Regions from separate parts of the Nonomuraea sp. NPDC052129 genome, predicted to be linked through region 2. Evidence: riboswitches for the same ligand, from Rfam matches in the RefSeq annotation. Region 2 holds a riboswitch; each other region holds the start of a gene.

Region 1 (4,923 bases), on a different contig from region 2:
GGATACACGAACGAGGCCACCAAGGTGAACGCGAACGCGCCCGCGGCGGCCGGGATCCACCAGCGCCGCAGCCACCTGGCCAGCGCCACCACGACCAGCACCATGATGGACTGCAGCACCACGTTCACGGCCAGGCTCTTGAGCCGGTCACCGGTCCAGCCGGCCCAGTCCTGCGTGGACAGGCCGTAGTCGCGCAGCTGCACCTCGTACCAGATGCCCAGGGGCCACCTGATCGCCTCGACGATCGCGGTCAGCACCACCACCCCGAGCACGACCCGCACCCACCACGGCCCGCGCAGCTTACCCAGAACCTTGGCACCGAACGGCGTGAGCACGAGCAGCCCCGCGAACAGCACGGTCAGCCCGAGGGAGAGGTAGCCGGGCAGGCTGGTGGCCGCGTCGAAGGCGGCGGCCCTGGCGATCTCGGCGGCACTGAAGTCGCGCGCCGGATCCGGCGTCACCGTGGGGGTGCCCGAGGGCATCACCCGCCAGGGCGTCGTGAACGCCACCACGGCCAGGATCACCACACCGAGCACGACCAGCGCCCAACCGGCACCGGACCGGCCGGACCCGGCGTTCCCGCCGTCCGCGACCCAGCCGCCGGACACGGCGCGGTCACTTGGCGCGGCACGGTCGTCTGGCGCGGCGGAGTCGCTTGATGCGTCGTCGTCAGGCGGCATGTCGTCGGTGCCCTGCAGATCGTCCATCCGCGTTCCCCTTACGCAAGCTGGTCCCGCACGTAGTCACGCCACCGTGCCGTCAGCGTCCCTGCCGAGAGCCCGAGCCTGGTGAGCCCCCGGTCGATGCCACCCGTCTGGGCATCACGGTAGAGCCTCACCAGAGTCCCCTCACCGAACCGCTCGGCGATGAAGCGACACGCCAGCCACGCCTCCTGGTAGGCCCGTGCCAGGCGTGCGGGCTCCCGGCTGGACGGAGCGAATGCCGCAGACCCCGGCAATTCGCCCGGCAAGTGCCCGGCCCGCACCTCGGCGGCCAACTCGGCGGCGGCCACCCGGACCGGCAACCCCGCGTCCCGGTAGCCCACGTAGTCGGCGAACCCCTCATAGAGCCACACCGGCAACCGCTTCGTCCCGGCCGCGACGTGGGTAAGCTCGTGGGTGAGCACGATGTCCCGCCCGGTGGGGGTCAGCCGGGCGAAGTTCTCGGGCACCACGACCACTCTCCCGCCATCGGCCACCGCCGCCAACCCGTCGACACTCCCCACCCCGGCCACCCGAGCAGCCTCGGCCGCCGAACCGGGCACGAGCACCACGGGTCGTACGGGGCGTCCGAGCACAGCGGAGACCCGCGACCCGGCGGCATCGGCCCGGCGCGCCAGATCACGAAGCGACTCGGGCGCCGCACGCTGGCTGACGACAACCGAACGCACACCTCGTACGACCTCGGAGCCGTCCCCCCAGAGTCCCCGCGCCTCCGCCGGAAGCTCACGATCACCGGCCGCAGGGTTGTGGCCGGTCGCGGACTGATCGGGGCTACCGGAGGGAAGATCGCGATCCGTCACAGACTGATGGGGGCCACCGGACGGCAGGCCGCGAACCGCTGCCGAGAGGCCGTCCGTCCCCGGAGACCGGTGCGGAGCGGCGCTGGCCGAGGCGAGGGCCAGGAGCAGCACCCCCACCCCCAAGACTCGGCGGCTCACCTGCACGGACACGTTCCCCGATCGTAGTCGCCCCGCGCCGCGAACCGACCGTCGCGGAGAGACCCGGCTCCTCGTCGCGCAAAGCGTTGGCTCGTCGTCGCGGAGAGACCCGGCACGTCGTCGCGGAAAGCGTCGGCACGTCGTCGCGGAAGGCCCGGAACACGCGAAGGTCCCGTCCCAGCTGGGACGGGACCTTCGTGACGGTCTTGCAGGCCAGATCAGGCCGGACTTACAGGCCGGGACGCACCGCGCCCACGAACGACGCCTTGCGCCATCCGTTGAGCTTCTCGACGCGCACCGTCGAACCCGTCCTCGGCGAATGGACCATCTTGCCGTTGCCGACATACATGCCCACATGGCCGAGCCCATGGAAGAACATCAGGTCACCTGGCTTCAGATTCTTCCAGGAGACCTTCTTCTTGATGCGGGCGAACTGGCTGTTCGTCACGCGCGGGATCTTGACGCCGGCCTTCTTCCAGGCGTACTGGACGAGACCGGAGCAGTCGAAGGAACCAGGTCCTGTGGCCCCGAAACTGTACGGGTCACCGATCTGGTCCTCGGCCACGGCGACGGCCGTACGGGCCTTCACCTTTTGCCGAGCGACCGCTGTCTGTTGCGCGACCTGCTTCACGGACCTGACGGCTTTCGCCGCTGTATTGGTCCCGGAAACTTCGGCCGCATCACGCGTTGTCGCCGCCTGCGCCGTCGGGGCAGGGAGGACCAAACCTCCGGCCGTCACGGTCATCGTGAGCGCTGCGCCACTCAGGGCAATGCGGGACAGACGGGGGTTACTGGGGGAGGTAGACAGGATTTCTCCTTGGAGCTTCCACGAACGCCTACCGGGTTAGCTGACGGATTCGGGCCTGGAAGTCGCCCTACGGCGCAATACGCGCCGATTCACCCCTGATCCCTGGGCGGGATCGCTGGGTCCCCGGCTCCGTGCCTCCTGGCTGCACGGACTCGGCAGGCCACCGCCACGTAATGACATGTGGAAAGGCGGTGACCTAACGGATTTCTTATCTGTCCACATCGGGGACCCGATGGAGAGTCGCGACGCCATGGCTTGTTCGCCGCGACGCCAGAAGCTACGCCCTTGAGTAACGAGCTGGCAAAGCCGTCATGGGGTTGTCAGGATCACTCAGAGGTGTCAGTAAAGTCCCCAACCGCAGCTGGAGCGCCGGGTTATGTTATTCAAATGTGACCCTTCTCACACTTGACGACACAGTGATCTGTCAGGTCCCATTTGTCACTCTTGTCACACTGGTCCCGCCAGCAACGCGCAAGGCAGTGAATGGTGCCGACTAATGCGCGGAAGTGGGCAACGCGAGGATCGCGGACGGGCCGAGATCAGTGATCGTCGTCACCCGCCGAAAGCGTTCGAGCAGCGTTCAGCCGACCCGGCGCCAGCGGCATCGGCCTGCGCGCCGAGGTCCGGTGACCAGCAAATCGGGGCCGGTTGACCACCCGGCCGGGGTCCGTTGGCCACCCGGGCGAGGTCCGTTGGCCGGCAAGCCGGTAAGCCCCACGTGGACCGCCAAGCGTCCATCGGCGGACCATCCGGTCCATGGCCGCCTGAAGCCACGGACCGGGTCAAGAGGACGCACGTCACGGCGCCCAGCGCGCCCCACCGGAGGAGCGTGTCCCTGGACAGAGCCCAGCCACGGACGGCGGGTGGGGCCCACCGTGCTTGCCGTACAGAAAATCAGTGCTTTTCCGCCAGAACAACCTACGGGCGGATAGCTCCCACCAGGGTGCCACCGTAGGAGGAGAGGGTGACCACCTTGACCACGTCGCCGGTCTGGGGAGCGTGCACGATCTGCCCGTTGCCCGCATAAATGCTGACATGCCCAAGACCCGAGCTGAAGATCAGGTCGCCCGGCTGCAGGTCCTTCAGATCCACCTTGCGGGCCGAGCCCCAGGCCCACTGCTGCCACGTGGTCCGGGGCAGCGACACGCCCCCAGCGCGCCACGACGCCTGCGTGAGGCCCGAGCAGTCCCACCCGCGCGGTCCCGTGCCGCCGAACACGTACGGCTTGCCCACCTGCGCGTAGGCGAACCTGAGCACCGCGGCCGCGTTGCCGGAGGCCGAGCCGGTGTACTTGATGCCGGTGCTGTTGGGGTCACCGGTCTTGTAGGCGCCGAGCTTCTCCAGCAGCTTCTTCTGCTTCGCGATCAGCTCGCGGACCTCCGAGCGCTCCTTCTCGACCCCGTCGCGCTCCTTGTCGGCCACCTGCAGCGCCGCCTCGGCCTTGTCGCGTTCGTCCTTGAGCCCGCGGTTCTCGCGATCGAAGGCCGCCAGCCGCGCCACCTTCTCCTCCGACAGCTGCCCCGCGAGCGCCATGCTGCCCAGCAGGCCCGTGGGATCCGGCTGGCCGATCATCGTGGGCCAGGAGGTGGAGTCGGGGCCGCGCGTGTAGGTGTCGACGGCCATGTCGATGACCTGGGCGCGCAGCGTGGCGACCGTCTCCAGCTTGCGCTTGTAGCTGGCGTTCAGCTTGCCGTACTCGCCTTGGGCCGCCTTGTACTTCTCGGTCGCCGTGTTGTAGCGGTCGACGACCTTGTCGGCCTGGTCGTTCAGCTTCTTGAGCTTGGCTTTCGCCTGTTTGATCGTGGGCTTCGGCGCGGCGAGTGCCTCGCTTGTGGGGAAAAGCAGCAGCCCGATCGCGAGTCCCGCGGCCAGTGGCGCCCGGCCAAACCTCACAGTGTCGCCTCCAGGGGAATATATCTGGGGCGAAATGGTACAGAAGTGGCGGGTGTGCTTTCACCCTAACAACCGATTCGTAATCTACGCGCGGCCCAGCCTGCGCAGCAGCAGAGCCGACGGAACCGGTCTGGCTCCCATGCGCCTGACGGACTCGGCCACCTCGCGGTCGGAGGAGACCACCGCCATGGCCCGGCCGGGCGGCTCGGCGCGGACGAGCTGGCGGATCAGGTCGTCGGCGATCTCGCCGGGCGCGCTGAAGAGCACCCGCACGCCGCGCGGCGCCACCACCTGGACGGGTGCGTTGAGCTCGGCGCCGTCGAAGACCACGGTCACCTCGACCCTGGTCTGCGCGACCAGCCCGCCGAGGCCGGTCATCAGCCGGTTGCGCTGGTCGGCCAGGGTCAGCGTGCCGTAGCCGGTCTTGGTCACGTTGTAGCCGTCGATGATCAGGTGCACCTGCGGCAGCGCGAGCAGCTGGTCGAGCAGCTGCGGGTCGTCGTCGGCCAGCGCGCGGGCGGGCACGCCCCTGACGCCGGGGCGCTCGCCCGTGAGCGCGGCC
Region 2 (4,923 bases):
GCCGAGACCATCGCCGAGGCACTGCGGTGCAGGGAGAGCGGCGAGGAGAAGGTGATCCTGACCGCGCTGTGCGGGCACGGCCACTTCGATCTGGCCGCCTATGACCGCTACCTGTCGGGGCGCATGGAGGACTACCCGCTCCCGCTGGAGCGCATCGACGAGGCCCTGCACGGTCTCCCGGGCTGAGCCGTCGCACCGGCCGGGGTGAAGGAGCTCACCGCGGCCGGCCGGCCGTCAGTTCGCGTTCGGGCGCTTGCCGTGGTTGGCCTTCTTCTTCTTGCGCGCCTTGGTCTTGCGAGATCGCTTCGCCATGGATACCTCCAGTGATCGGTCCGTTTCCCAACGTCTCGCGCTGTGGTCTACCGCACAACCCGTACGACCTAACATTCCCCAACAAAGTCGTGTCATAATTTGGTGGAATCTGTTGGAAGGAGCGGGGGCGTGCTCGCACAGCAGCGCCAGCAGGCGATTCTCGAACGCGTGCGCAGCAGCGGCGGCGTTCGGGTGGCCGACCTCGTTCGCGAGCTCGGCGTCTCCGACATGACGGTCCGCCGCGACCTCGAAGTGCTAGCCGAGCGCGGGCTGCTGGAGAAGGTGCACGGCGGCGCGACCGCGCTGGGTCCCGGCTCGACCGAGGAGCCGGGCTTCACCGCCAAGTCCGCCCGCCAGCAGCAGGAGAAGGAGGCCATCGCGCGCCGCGCCGCCCAGTTCGTCCGGCCCGGCACCGCGGTCGCCCTGTCGGCCGGGACCACCACCTGGGCCCTGGCCCACCACCTCATCTCGGTGCCCGAGCTCACGGTCATCACCAATTCGATCCCGGTGGCCGACGTCTTCCACCGCAACCCGCGCGCCGACCGCACGGTCGTGCTGACCGGCGGCGTACGCACGCCGTCCGACGCCCTCGTCGGCCCGGTCGCGGTGGCCGCGATCCGGCGGCTGCACGTGGACACGCTGTTCCTCGGCGTGCACGGGATGAGCGTGCGGGCCGGGTTCACCACGCCCAACCTGCTGGAGTCGGAGACCGACAGGGAGCTGGTGCACGCGGCGCACCGGCTGGTCATCCCGGCCGACCACACCAAGTGGAACACGGTCGGCATCAGCACGATCGCCGATCTGACCGAGGCAGACGCGGTCATCAGCGACGCGGGGCTACCCGAGGAAGCACGCATGGAGCTGGGCGAACGCGCCGGCGAACTGATCATCGCGGAGGACTCGCAGTGAAACGCACCATCACCCACCTGGCCGACGGCCGAGAGCTGATCTACTTCGACCGGCGCGACGACGCCGACCGGAGCGCGATCGACCGGCGGGCGCTCGACCCCAGGCCGATGGCGTCGGAGCTGCGCTACGATCCGCTCACCGAGGAGTGGATCGCGATGGCGGGGCACCGCCAGACGCGTACGTTCCTGCCTCCGGCCAACGAGTGCCCGCTGTGCCCGTCGTCCGAGACGAGGGCTTCGGAGATCCCGGCGTACGACTATGACGTGGCGGTGTTCGAGAACCGCTTCCCCTCCTTTTCCGGAAATTTCGGGACTTATGGGGATGTCGGGGGGCTGAGTGAGGTCCGGCCGGGCGTGGGGCGGTGTGAGGTGGTGTGCTTCACCTCTGAGCATTCGTCGTCGTTCTCGCGGCTCTCCGACGAGCAGGTGGGCCTGGTCATGGAGGCGTGGGCCGACCGTACGGCCGAGCTGTCCGCGATCGAGGGTGTCGAGCAGGTGTTCTGCTTCGAGAACCGGGGCGAGGACATCGGCATCACGCTGCCGCACCCGCACGGGCAGATCTACGCCTACCCGTACGTGACCCCGCGGACCAAACTCCAGCTCGGCGCGGCCGCCCGGCATCGGGGCGGCAACCTCTTCGCCGACGTGCTGGCGGCCGAGCGGGCCGCCGGGGTGCGCGTGGTGGCGGCCAACGAGCTGTGGACGGCGTTCGTGCCGGCCGCCGCCCGGTGGCCGTTCGAGGTGCACGTGTATCCGCACCGGCAGGTGCCGGACCTGGCCGCGCTGTCGGAGGAGGAGCGCGCCGCCTTCGCCCCGCTCTACACCTCCGTACTGCGGGCGCTCGACGGGCTGTTCGGCGTCGCCATGCCGTACATCTCAGCCTGGCACCAGGCACCAGTGCGGCAGGATCGTGACCTGGCCTATCTGCACCTGGAGCTGTTCAGCATCAGACGGGCGCCCGGGAAACTCAAGTATCTGGCGGGCTCGGAGTCGGCCATGGGCGCGTTCGTCAACGATGTCCTGCCGGAGGAAGCCGCACGCATGCTTAAATCACAGGTAGATCTCTAATTGGTTGCCGCTTGGAGTCGCATGACCTTGGTTTTACCACTAATATCCCTTTTCAGCGCCGACCGAAACGGTCGGTGCTGGCCTAATCCCGGGTGCGTGGCCCGGGAGCCGGGGACCCATCGCGTCTTGGGGTGAATCCACTCAGGTGGTAAGGCGGCATCTCCCTGCCCGAACCCGTCAGCTAACCCGGCCGGCATAGGGAGAGGAACCCTTCGTGGCGGCTGCGTCCCCCTCGAGTCTCGCCATCGCTCTCATCACCACCGCTTCCATGGCCTTCGGCGCCTTCACGGCCACGCCCGCCGCTGCCGCCCCCAAGCCCAGCGAGGCCCAGCTCCGCGCGGAGCTGAAGCAGCTGGACAAGAAGGTCGACAAGCTCATCGAGACCTACAACCTCAAGCGCGTCGAACTCGCCAAGGCCAAACAGGACTCGGAAACGACCAAGAACCGGCTGGCCACGGCGGAGGCCCAGCTCATCACCGCCCAGAAACGCGTCACCGAGCTCGCGCGCCTGCAGTACCAGAACGGCACCGGCGCGCTGCCGAACCTCACCCTGCCGACCGATGCCTCCAGCGCGGCGTTGCTGGACCACCTCGCGGCCGAGCAACAGGCGATCGTGCAGGGCGTGGCCACCGCCCGGGACGAGAAGAAGGCGGCCGCGGACCAGGCGACCGCCCTCGAGGCGAAGATCCGCGAGGACGCGGCCAACGTGGCCAAGCAGCGCGACGACGCGCAGGACGTCATCAAGGACATCCAGAAGAAGCTGAAGGGCCTCATCCCGTTCGGCCCCGGCCGCCGCTCGGACGGCAGCTGGGCGCCCGAACTGCCCTCAGGCACCGACAACATCACCGCCCGGATGCGGGTGATCCGCGGGCTGATCCAGAAGGACTTCGCGCTGCCGTACGAGGTGGGCTGCTTCCGCTCGGACGGCGGCGGCGGCGAGCACCCGCTGGGGCGCGCGTGCGACTTCATGATGAGCACCGGCGGCAGCATGCCCAGCTCCGCCAATCAGGCACTCGGCGACCGCGTGGCGGCCTGGGCGCTGGAGAACAAGGACAAGCTCGGGGTCAAGTACGTGATCTGGAAGCAGCGCATCAACCAGGGCTCGGGGTGGAGCTCGATGTCCGACCGCGGCAGCATCACCCAGAACCACTTCGACCACGTGCACATCTCGATGTTCTAGAGCTAGGCGCCCGGACCGGGGCACGGCGCGGTCAGTGGGTGCCTGGTCTGGGGATGTGGATGCCGGCGGCGCGGAGCTTGGCCTCGACGAGCGCGATTCCCTGGGCCGCGGCCGATCCCTGCTCTTCGCCGTGGTGGGCGATCAGCTCGTATCGGGTCGCGGCATCCGTGCGGGCTTGCAGGCCGGTCACGATCTGCAGGTGTGCGGGATTGGCGAGGAAGTGGTCGGCCATGGCGGTGGCGAGCTCGGCGATGCGCGGGTCGTCCGGTTCCCAGCCCGCGGCTTCGGCGCCGCGCTTGATCAAAGCGACGAACCGGGTGTCTTCGAGGGCGTCCTCGACATGAGTGAGGTAGTCGTCGAAGCCCTCGGGGACCAGGGCCCTGGCCAGCACCCAGCCCTCCCTCGCGGCCGCCGCCTCCGCCGCGGAGAAGCCCAGGCCGGAAAGCCGCTCCAGCAGCGCCACAGCACGGTCGGGCAGCAGCGCCCGGTCACCATCGGCGAGCCGGCGCAGCGTGTCACGCCGCGCGATCAACTCCGCGATCCGTTCGTCGAGCTGCCGCTCGACGTCGGCGAGCGCGGCGGCGAACCGCGCGGGGTCAGCGTCGATCATTGGCCCGATCTCGGCCAAGGGCACCCCGGCGGCGGCCAGCGTCCGGACCTGCACCAGCCGCAGCAACTCGGCCGATCCGTATCTCCGGTAGCCGGAGCTGTCGCGTTCCGGCTCCTTCACCAGGCCGAGCTTGTGGTAGTGCCGCACCGTCTTCACCGTGACATCGACGAATGCCGCCGCCTGCCCGATCGTGACTCCGTTCATCTGCCAAATCCTGTCAGCTGCAAAATCTGCCTTGTGCTCGAGCTCGGCGACTAAGCCGGAGCGGCCTGCCCACCGCCGAACACCTCGTTGAGCAGCCTTTGCTGAGCGTTCTGGAATGCCGCCGCGATGGACAGGTCGGCGTCGTCCACGCAGTTCAGTGCGGCGACGAGGGTCTTGCTGCCGTCGGGTGTGCTGGACATCAACGCCGCGTGACCCACGGCGGCGCCGTTGTGGGAGATGACCGTACCGGCGTCCGTGGTCACCACGAACACTCCCAGGCCGTAGTCCATGTTCGGGATGCCCGTCGGGCGCGGGGTGCACATCTCGGCCAGCAGCGGGGCCGGCATGAGCTTGCCGCCCAGCAGCGCGGAGATGAACGTGTGGAGGTCCTGGAGGGTCGAGATCATGTCACCGCCGGCGGAGATCCATGAGGGGTTCTGGCGGGTGATGTCGATCGTCTTCTGCTCGCCGGCGTCCTCGTAGCGGTAGTAGGCGTGGGCGTGCGGCGCGGGGATCTCCGGCGAGGCGTCGGGCACCATGGTGCCCGACAGCCCGAGCGGCTCCAGGATCAGCCGCCGCAGCTCCTCGGCGACCGAACGGCCGGTGACCTTCTCGATCAGCAGCCTGGCCAGCACGTAGTT
Region 3 (4,923 bases), on a different contig from region 2:
GCTGCCACCAGGGCAGCCGCGCCGACCGTCAACGGTTAGGGAGTGCGATGAGCGACGACAAGGAACCGAAGCTGATCTACGGCCAGGGGGCCGATGCGTGTCCCGAGGGGCACTTCTGTCTCTACCGGGCCAACAACTTCAACGCGGGCCAGACCCCGGGGCGTGGCGACAAAATCCTGGCCATTCCGACGGGCGCGCATGCCAACGACTTCTCCGAGTACGGGTTCGACCACAGCGGTGACGGGGTGAGCGCCGTCGTCAACAACACCGTCGAGGACAACGCGCTCTTCTCGGCCGCCAACCAGCAGGGACACTCACTGCCGGTGGAGCGTGGGGCCTCGATCGCGAGGTTGTCGGACATCCCCATGGCCGAGAGCCCGAACGGCTCCTGGAACGACCAGGCCCAGTCCGCGCTGGCGGCCCGCTTCGTGGGGAACCTGCGCGTCGACCAGGAGTTGCGAGGCCACTGGGCGGAAGGCTCGGGCCACATCTACTCCTACCGGCTCACGATGCACGCCGAGGACACCCGCGTCATGAAATGGGCCGTGGGCTTCGGTGGCCTGCCGGAGGGAACTTTGCTGTCCAAGAGCTTCGTCGACACCTTCTGGGGCGAGATCTTCCGCAACGGCACCGACGGCGCCGTCCTGCTCGGCTCCCCCGAAGGCGGCGGACACAGCGTCGACCCCGGGACAGCCCTTCCCATTGACATCCAGGTCGTCTACCCAGACGAAAGCCCCGCCTACGAACGCCTCACCGGCCTGAACGCCCAGCAACTGGGCTGACTCGCCGGATCGCCGGATCGCCGAAAGTATCGTCCAACGCCGAACTCCCCGCGAAACCGTGGTGTCGCGGGGAGACCGGCCGGGGGTCCGGCCTTGCGTTAGATGTGCTCGGCGGGGTTCGCCGGGAGGTAGAAGTTCCAACTGCCGTGTCCCTCGTGGGCACCGCCTGCGGGGCAGTGCCCGTTGTCGGGGCGGCCATTCCACCAAAGGGTGTAGCACTTGTTGCAGAAGCGCCAGTTGTCCTGCTGCGTCGTCGGTGACATGTCCCCTCCTCAGTATCGAGAACCGGCTCGCTGTCCGGCCACCGTCAGTGTCTGAGGTGACGGCAGGCCCGTGACATCCCCAAACTTGGGGGGTTGCGGTCGGATGGGCAGATAAGGCAGCCATGCGCTGTTCAGCCCAACGTGGTGGGCTTTTCGGCAGCCGGTACGGGAGCGTAAGACGCCGACGAGCGCGCGTCCAGAAGGACGCGCGCTCGTCGGCAGGAGAGCCCTCGATCAGGAAGTCGTCAGGCGCCGTAGCTCGGGTAGCCGTAGCCGACCACCTGGGACGTCGGCCGGACGCGCTGCTGCACGCTGCCGTTGCCGGTGTTGCCCTCGATCGTGGAGATCGTGCCGTCGTGGTTGTCCTTGACGACGAAACCGACGTGCTCGATGTCGTCCAGGCTCTTGCTGCCGCCCCACGAGAAGAACACCACGGCACCCGGCTTCGGGGTCGTGCCCCAGTGGTTGTTGCGGGCGAACCACTTCGCGTGCTCGACCGTGTAGGCGTCCCAGCCGATCATGCTGCGCGCGCCGGACTGGTCGCCGACCCACGAGACGAACATCGAGCACCAGGCGGCGTTCAGGTAGTCCGCCCGGGTGCCGCCGTCGCGCCTGAGGGTCTCCAGGGCGCGCGGGGAGTTCATGTACCACTTCTGGAACTTGGTGCCGCCACCGTAGGCGTTCTCAGTGGTGCCGACCTGGGCCTTGGCCAGCGCCAACACCCGCGAGACCGTGGCCTTGGCCTTGATCTCGCTCTCCGGGTGGCTCTTCGCGGCGGCGTGCGCCGGAGCCGCGGCAGCGTGGGCGGTGGCGGTGTCCGCGTGGGCGGCGGACTGGCCGGCGAAAGCGGCGGCCGCGACGCTCACGCCGAGGATGGCGTGAGCGAAGGTCGACTTGGTGGCGCGAAAAAGATGGGACTTGGCCATCGAGGGGGTAACTCCTTGCTTCCATGCCGCTTACCGGGTTAGCTGACGGGTTCGGACGTGGAAGCTGTCCTACGGCACGTGACGTGCCGATACACCCCAAAGGACGGTGGGTCCCCGGTTCCGCGCGAGGCGGATTCAGCGGTCACAGGACGGTCCTGTGATGCCTTTGTGCGATGGTCTGGCAACGAACGGACAAACCGGACGTATGCCTCATATGACCACAAAGGTAATGCAAGAGGCAAGGGTCTTACAAATAGATGAATCCCCAGCTAAGAGAGCTGCGCCCTCGCGTCGGCCAGAAGCCCCATCATGGCAAGGCTTTCGTCAAGTGGCATGATCGCGGATTCGGTCCTGCCTTCGGCAATGGCGTCCCGTACCTCGCGTACCTCGCCGGCGTACCCGTTGTCCGCCGGATCGAGCTCGAGCTCCTCCGTCTCCATCGACGGCCCGCTCAGCACGACCCGCTCCGGCGCCCAGAACGGCGCCTTGATGTGGGCGCGCATGTCGGTGCCCACCACGAGGGCGTCGTTCGCGTACGGGCCCAGCAGCGAGCACTCCACCAGAGCCCGCCTGCCGCCCGGATAGACCAGCACCCCGCCCGCCTCCGCGTCCACCCCTGAAGGCGCCAGCGAGCCCGTGACGTGCATCCGTGAGGGCATCCCGAGCAGCAGCTGTGCCAGCCCGAACGAGTAGACACCCAGGTCGAGCAGCGCCCCGCCGCCCAGCTCCGGCGCCCACAGCCGGTGCGCGGGATCGTAGGGAGCTTTGAAGCCGAACGACGCCTGGACCGAGCGGATCTCCCCGAACCGGGGATCGCCGGCCACCCGCTGGATGAGCGGATTGAACCTGGTCCACATGGCTTCCATCAGAAACACCCCGGCATCGCGGGCGAGCTGGACCATCCGCTCGGCGTCGGCGACGGACGCGGCGAGCGGCTTCTCGCACAGCACCGCCTTGCCCGCCGCGATCGCCGCCTCGGCGACCTCCAGGTGCTGGGCGTGCGGGGTCGCCACGTAGACCGCGTCGACGCCGGGGTCGGCGCACAGCTCCGCGTACGAGCCGTACGCCGACTCGGCGCCCAGTTCCGAGGCCAGCGCCCGCGCGCGGCCGAGGTCGCGCGAACCGACGGCGGCCACCCGCATTCCTGGCTCAGCGGCGATGACCGCCCCGACTTTTGCAGCGATGACACCCGTGGCCGCTATGCCCCATGCGAGATCCTTCATGGGGAAAGATCCTAGGGACTTACCCCATCCAGCTGAAAGTCTCCGGGTCGGGCCCGATCCGGCCGTCCTGCTTGGTCAGGGCGCCGATGGCCGCCATGTCCTCGGTGTCGAGGACGAAGTCGAACACCTCGGAGTTCTCCTTGATCCGCGCGGGCGTGACCGACTTGGGGATCGTCACGTTGCCCAGCTGGATGTGCCAGCGCAGCACGATCTGGGCGGGCGTCTTGCCGTGCTTGTCCGCCAGCACGGCCAGCGCCGGGTCGCCGAGCAGGCCCTTGCCCTGCCCCAGCGGGCTCCACGCCTCCGTGAGGATGCCGTTGGCCTCGTGGAACTCTCGTAGCGCGCGCTGCTGGAAGTACGGGTGCAGCTCGATCTGGTTGATGGACGGAACGATGTCGGCCTCGTCGATGACCCGGGTGAGAGTCTCGATGGTGAAATTGGACACACCGATCGCCTTGGCCCGTCCCTGACGGTAGATCTTCTCCAGGCTGCGCCATGCTTGGAGGTACTTGTTCCGCGACGGCACCGGCCAGTGGATCAGGTACAGGTCCACGTAGTCGAGCCCGAGCCGGGACAGGCTCTCGTCGAACGCCTCCTCCGCCCGCTCGTGGTCGTTGTTGAAGAGCTTGGTGGTGACGAACAGCTTCTCGCGCGGGATCCCCGAGGCGCGTACGGCCCGGCCGACGCCCTCCTCGTTCCCGTACGCGCTGGCGGTGTCGATGTGGCGGTAACCGGCCTCCAAAGCGGCCGTCACGACCTGTTCGGCCTCGTCGCTCGGCACCTGCCAGACGCCGAACCCGAGCTGCGGCACCTGCACGCCGTCGCTGTTGAGTAGTAGCGAGTTCATGGGTCCCATTGTTCATGTCCCGTTTCTGGCGGCTTAAGGCGGCCGGGCTAGCTTGAAGCGGTCGTGATCGGGCTATCACCCCGCGGGGGTAACAGAGTGGGCAAACAGGCGTCGGCCTGGGTGGAGTCCCCGCTTCAGATGCTGTGCGCCATAGAGGCACACCGCGCTGGGCTGCTCGGGCCTGCCACGGTCGTCGTGCCGCGTGCCGGGCTGCGAGCGCTCAAGGCCACTCGCCGGGAGCTGTCCGGCCTGGCTCTGCCCGAGGGGCTGGAGCTGGCCGAGCCGCGCGAGCGCATGCCGCGCTCCCCGCACGCCGTCGGCGACGCCTTCTCCGGCCGGGTTCAGCTGCGCTGGCTCGTCTCCCATCCGGGCCGCATCGTGATCGTCGATGACGGGCTGGCCACGCTCCGGTTGCTGTCTCTGCTAGCCGAAGGGCCGTACAAACCGCTGTTGCGGGCGCGGGCCCACCCGGGAAAGCTGCGCGCGGCCCTGGGGCTGGCGGCGGCGATCAGGCTGCGCGCGAGCCGGGTGTCGGTCTTCACCGCGCTGCCGGTGACCGACGAGCTGGCGGCGGCCGTCCGCGCGGCGGGCGTCGACCTGGTCCGCCACGACTTCGGCTGGCTACGCGAGCAGCCGCTGAGCGGGCCAGGACCGGCCGAGCGGACCGTCGTGCTCGGCACCTCCCTGGTCAGGAACGGACTGGTCCACCGCGACCGCTACCTGAGCTGGCTGATGGAGCGGGCCGCCGAGGAGCCGCTCGCCTACTTCCCGCATCGCCGCGAGGACCCCGCTGACGTGGCGGTCATCCGCGAGCGGCCCGAGATCACCGTGCACGACGCCGGCGTGCCCGCCGAGCTGACGCTGCGTGGCCTCGACCCCGCC
Region 4 (4,923 bases), on a different contig from region 2:
CGGTAACCAGGCGGCCACGCTGGTTCACTTCCTTGAGCGGCTGACCCCGGAGGAGGCTGCCGCGCTGGAATCCGCCCTTCAGGTGTTCCCGGCGCACACCCGTCGATCATGACGGTCGCCCTGGTCCTCGTCGTCTACGCCGTGGGTGCCGCCACGGTGTTGCCGCGACTGCTCGTCAAGGCCGCCTGGGCCGAGCGGGCCCCCCGATTGGCGATCTCCATGTGGCTGGCCGCGGACATCTCCGCGGTCCTCTCGGCGGTGATGGCCGCGCTGAGTGCCGCGATCCCCGGCGACGCGGTCGGGCACGGGTTGGCCAGGCTGTTCGAGGTGTGCAAGCAGTTTCTCGGCCACGGATCCGACGTCGACGTGGCCTCCGCCGGATTCCGGCTGGCCGTCCTGGTCAGCGGGTTCATCACCGCACGGACTGTGTTCTGCGTGATCAGGGTGCTGCTGACCTCACGGCGCGAGCGTGCCCGGCACTCGGAGATGCTGAGCCTGCTGGGCCGGCGTGACGGCGAGTTGGACGCGGTGGTCCTGGAGTACGACGAGCCGCTCGCGTACTGCCTGCCCGGCAGGGCGAACAAGGCCGTGATCACCACGGCGGCGCTCCACGCTCTGCCGCCCGAGCATGTGGCCGCGGTGCTGGCGCACGAGCGAGCCCATCTCCGGGGACGCCACCATCTTCTCCTTGCCCTGGCTGAAGGCCTGGCCAAGGCATTTCCTGCTCTCCCGCTGTTCGCAACGGCCAAAGCGGAGGTGGCCCGCCTGGTGGAGTTGCGGGCCGACGATGTGGCCGCGGGACAGCATCCGCGCCTGCACCTCGCCGCGGCTCTGGTCGGTCTGGCCACCGGGCGGGTGCCCGCGTTCGCGCTGGGCGCTGCAGGCGAGAACGCGTTGAGCAGGGTGCGCCGCATGCTCAATCCGGCCGCGCCGCTCCACCGCCGCGAGCGGCTGGTGGGCACGGTGGCCGTCACCTTGTTCCTCGCAGGACCGGCGGCTCTGGCGGTGTTTCCGGGGGTGAGCGCGCTGATCGCGCATCATTGCCACACGCTCTCGCTGCTCTGAGCTCAGGCGTACAGCAACTCCTGATCGATCACGAGGGCCGCGGTGACGCCCTGACCGGCGGCGATGATCACCTGGCCAGCCGGGGAACGGCATGGACGCCCGCCTGGCCATGTCGCCGGCCGCGAAGACTCCCTTCACCGAGCTCTGCCCGAACTCGTTGACCTCCACCAAGCCGTCCTTCAACATGGCGCAGCCCAGTTGCTTCGGCAGGTTGCTGCGCTGGCGGACACCCGACCCGCAGCGACTGGTAGCCGCCACCGAGGACGGCACGGTCTATGGGTCCAAGAACGGCGGGCCGGACTTCACCGCCGCCTTCCGCCCTGCCAGATCATGAACCGCTACGCCATGATCGAACGGTGACGGCCGGCATACCGCTGCTGCCTGCCTCTGGCAGAGCTTCGACGTCTCACCTGCCTGACCACGACGGCAACGCAAAGCACGCCCGCGAACACGACCCCAGACACCGCGATGCTCTCCGTGGAGGCCGTCGGCAGGACGACATCGGTCTCCTGCGCCTTCCCCGCCGCCTGCACGACCCCTTTCCGGACCAGAGGCGTCCGCGGGTTGCCGCCCGTCAGGACGAACGTCTCACCCTCCCCGAACTTCTCCTTGACCTTGCGGGGAAGGCCGTAGCCGACGACCTTGCTCTGGTCCCTGTCCTTGCGCTTGAGCCACACCTTGTCGACGTTGGCCTCGATCGTGGAGATCTGGTCTCCCTGTACCTTCTCGACGATGCCCGCATGGTCGATCCGCTCCACATCGCGTGACCCGCTCCAGTCGTAAAAGACGATGGCGCCGGGCTCCGGCTTGTCACTCCAGGCGTCCTGCTCCTTGAACCACTTGGCGTGGTCGACGGTGTAGGCGAAATCCCCCACGTACTTCTCGACGCCCGCCTGGTTGGCGGCCCAGGTAATGAACATGTCGCACCATGGGGCGGTCTTGAAGTAGGGGTCGCTGTTGTCCACGTTGGCGTAGTACCAGTTACCGAACTTGCTGTAGCCGTCGGTTTTCTCGCGATAGCCGAGATTTTTCTGGGCAGCGTCGAGCAGCCCGTCCACAATGGATGGCATAGGTCCGGGGTTTGACCCTTTCTCCTTATGGCCTACCGGGTTAGCTGACGGGTTCGGGCCAGGAGATGACGCCCTACCGCCGCATCCGTGGCGGATTCACCCCATGCGTGGATCGCTCCAGGCTCTGGTTCCCCCGTTCCCGCGGCGCGGGCCTCGGCACCAGCCGGCCGCCTCCACCGCGAAGGCAAGTCACCGGCAAGTACGAAGGACTGTAGTAGGTAGAAAGGGTGACTGGTTACCGAAATGAGATTTTTGGCATAAAAGATCTATCCAACGCAGACCGACCAATACCGTGCGCTACACGTTGTTATACGCAAGGCAAGCACCGCAGCGGGTCAACGCGTGATCACTCAATCACCCTCACCACGCCTGCGAGATTGCGCGTGTGGGCGGGCACCAGTTTGACGACGTCCCCCGTCCGCCGGGCTTGGATCATCTTTCCGTCGCCCCAGTAGATCGCGGCATGGGAAATGTAGCCCGGGTTGGTGGGGTCCAGCCGCCAGAAGATCAGGTCACCCGATCGCATCTGGGAAAACGGGACCCGGGGTCCACTGGCGAACTGCTGATGCGTCACCCGCGGCAGCCGAATGCCCGCCCTGCCAAAGGCCCACTGGATCAGGCCGGAACAGTCGAAGGCGTCAGGTCCCTCGGCGCCCCAGACATACGGGGCGCCCAGTTTGCTCTTCGCCGCCGCGCACGGTCGGCTTGGGCGTGTAGGCCCGGAAGGTCGATGGTTCCACCCCCACCGTTCCCACCCTCCTACCGCCGAGCGGTATCGCCGCCGCATCGACGATCTCCATGGAGCTCACGCCTTTGCGTACTCGAACCCGCTCGATCATTTGTTCAGGCAGCGGACGATTCGCGACCACAAGCAGGTGTGGCTCCCGCAGACGGTCGAGGGCCGCCACAACGGGCGGTTCAGGCGCCGGCGAGGCTTTGCCCGGCTTCCCGGGTCCAGCCCGAAGACGCCGGGGCGGCTTCGCCGGTCGCTCGTAGTCGACGAGGGCTAACATCCCCGCTACCAGCGTTGCAACCACGAGTCCGGCCACTAGGTACACCGCTCGGGGCAGCACGCTACTACGGTTCATAGTCACTGCGACATTATGCACAACCCGAACAGCGACACAGCGGCCCACCGCTCAGGCACGGCACCACGCCGTGGTAAAGGTAAAGGATTAATGGCTGAACCCTAGGCCACACAGGGCATTGGGGTCGGCTTCCAAAGGTTTCGCTTGCGCTGGCCATTTGGCTTGCATACCTTTACAGGCCCAAGGCCGCAGCGTTCCGATGGTGGCCTGTAATGCCGAGACCGCGTCTCGTCTGCACCGGCGTTGTGTGCAGATCGTAGCCGCGGCCGCCGAGTCCGCTTTCTCGCGGAGCCGGGGATCCACTTTCTTGGGGTGAATCGGTGCGCCCGTCCCAACGGGGCTCCGTAGGGCACTTCCACGCCCGAACCCGTCAGCTAACCCGGTAGGCGGCATGGAAGCAAGGAGCCATTCCCCGCATGTCCAAACACCTCTTGCCGAACTACGGCAGGTCCGCCCGTAAGCACGGCCTCACCCTCGCCGCAGCGGCCGTGGCCAGTGCACTCATCACCAGTACGCCCGCCTTCGCCAGCGACCACGCCAGCGAGACCCAAACTGGCGTCTCGCGGTCTGCGACTTCCTCCCAGCCCCAGCGCCAGGTCACAGCGGACGCCGTGCTGAAGCTGGCCCAGCAGCAGGTGGGGACGACGGAGAACGCCAGCGGCGGCGGCACCCGATTCCACAGCTGGTACATGACTTCCCCCAGGGCCCAGGAGACTCTGGCCCGCGACGGAGGAAGCCTTCAGGCCTACGCCAACGCTCCGTGGTGCGCCATGTTCGTCTCTTGGGTCGGTGAGCAGACCGGCGTTAGGCCGACGATGGGATGGGACGCCTATACGGTCACATGGGCGCGGTGGTTCAAGAACAACGGACGCTGGGGCACCCTTGCCAAGCCCGGAGCCGTCGTTTACTACGCATGGGGCGGCGACAAGAGCATTACTTCCATCGACCACATGGGCCTGGTGAAGAAGGACAACCGCGACGGCACCATCACCGCGATCGAAGGCAACACCGGCAATGGGAAGGTCGAGGAGCGGGTGCGACCCAAGTCCGACGTCGTCGGCTATGGCTATCCGCAGTACAAGTCCTGACATCAGGGAAGCCGTCGCTTCGGCAATTGCTGTAAGAGAGCTGCTATGCGGCTATCCGCGCATCAGCATTAGCGGCCGATCCTACTATGTCATATAGTGAAAAGTCGGCTGGCTGGTCCTCCCGGGAGGGGACAACCGCAGCCATCCGTTCGGACGTACTCGGCATTCGCCCCCGTGATGCCGGGCACGTCGTCCTAGGAGATCGACTTCCGGTCGTGCCGAGGCCTAGCCGAGAACCCCAAGCAGGTCCCGGCAAGCGCGTTCGCAGTCACGGCAGGCCTGTGCACAGATGCCACAGTGGGCGTGCTTGGTGTGCCGCCCGCACTCGTCGCCGCACGCCTTGCATGCCTGGGCGCAGGCTTCGAGGACCACACGCGTCATGTTCGCGTCATAGCCCGTGTGCCGCGAGAGCACGCGCGCAGTGGTCTCGCAGATGTCCGCGCAGTCCAGATCGCTGCGTATGCATTTGACCATTTCGGCCACCATGTCCTCACTCAGGCAGGCGTCCGCGCAGGCCGTACACGTTTGAGCGCACCGGAGACACTCTTCGATGCATTTCGTAAGCTTCGCCTGGTCGACATCACCAAGGTCCTTGGGGTAGGCGGAGAGCAT

The links. Region 2 has a riboswitch for cyclic di-AMP ahead of AB0L53_RS32895 (hypothetical protein). Riboswitches for the same ligand answer to the same signal wherever they lie in the genome.
Region 1: another riboswitch for cyclic di-AMP. It lies ahead of AB0L53_RS03055 (C40 family peptidase); the one in region 2 lies ahead of AB0L53_RS32895 (hypothetical protein).
Region 3: another riboswitch for cyclic di-AMP. It lies ahead of AB0L53_RS38870 (CHAP domain-containing protein); the one in region 2 lies ahead of AB0L53_RS32895 (hypothetical protein).
Region 4: another riboswitch for cyclic di-AMP. It lies ahead of AB0L53_RS47165 (CHAP domain-containing protein); the one in region 2 lies ahead of AB0L53_RS32895 (hypothetical protein).

Annotation. Positions count from the first base shown of each region.
Region 1 is NZ_JBFAVX010000001.1:660,529-665,451, forward strand. It holds gene AB0L53_RS03045 (M48 family metallopeptidase) at 1-707, opposite strand, end outside; gene AB0L53_RS03050 (hypothetical protein) at 719-1,390, opposite strand; gene AB0L53_RS03055 (C40 family peptidase) at 1,890-2,405, opposite strand; cyclic di-AMP (ydaO/yuaA leader) riboswitch at 2,479-2,636, opposite strand; gene AB0L53_RS03060 (NlpC/P60 family protein) at 3,387-4,361, opposite strand; gene AB0L53_RS03065 (NYN domain-containing protein) at 4,446-4,923, opposite strand, start outside.
Region 2 is NZ_JBFAVX010000017.1:225,827-230,749, reverse strand. It holds gene AB0L53_RS32910 (TrpB-like pyridoxal phosphate-dependent enzyme) at 1-186, shown strand, start outside; gene AB0L53_RS32905 (DeoR/GlpR family DNA-binding transcription regulator) at 442-1,221, shown strand; gene galT (galactose-1-phosphate uridylyltransferase) at 1,218-2,288, shown strand; cyclic di-AMP (ydaO/yuaA leader) riboswitch at 2,358-2,498, shown strand; gene AB0L53_RS32895 (hypothetical protein) at 2,503-3,468, shown strand; gene AB0L53_RS32890 (MerR family transcriptional regulator) at 3,500-4,282, opposite strand; gene AB0L53_RS32885 (serine hydrolase domain-containing protein) at 4,333-4,923, opposite strand, start outside.
Region 3 is NZ_JBFAVX010000024.1:15,277-20,199, forward strand. It holds gene AB0L53_RS38860 (hypothetical protein) at 48-782, shown strand; gene AB0L53_RS38865 (hypothetical protein) at 881-1,045, opposite strand; gene AB0L53_RS38870 (CHAP domain-containing protein) at 1,291-1,971, opposite strand; cyclic di-AMP (ydaO/yuaA leader) riboswitch at 1,984-2,122, opposite strand; gene AB0L53_RS38875 (Gfo/Idh/MocA family oxidoreductase) at 2,241-3,194, opposite strand; gene AB0L53_RS38880 (aldo/keto reductase) at 3,214-4,041, opposite strand; gene AB0L53_RS38885 (hypothetical protein) at 4,138-4,923, shown strand, end outside.
Region 4 is NZ_JBFAVX010000035.1:41,986-46,908, reverse strand. It holds gene AB0L53_RS47185 (BlaI/MecI/CopY family transcriptional regulator) at 1-112, shown strand, start outside; gene AB0L53_RS47180 (M56 family metallopeptidase) at 109-1,065, shown strand; gene AB0L53_RS47175 (CHAP domain-containing protein) at 1,404-2,135, opposite strand; cyclic di-AMP (ydaO/yuaA leader) riboswitch at 2,150-2,304, opposite strand; gene AB0L53_RS47170 (NlpC/P60 family protein) at 2,482-2,922, opposite strand; cyclic di-AMP (ydaO/yuaA leader) riboswitch at 3,481-3,627, shown strand; gene AB0L53_RS47165 (CHAP domain-containing protein) at 3,640-4,311, shown strand; gene AB0L53_RS47160 (four-helix bundle copper-binding protein) at 4,537-4,923, opposite strand, start outside.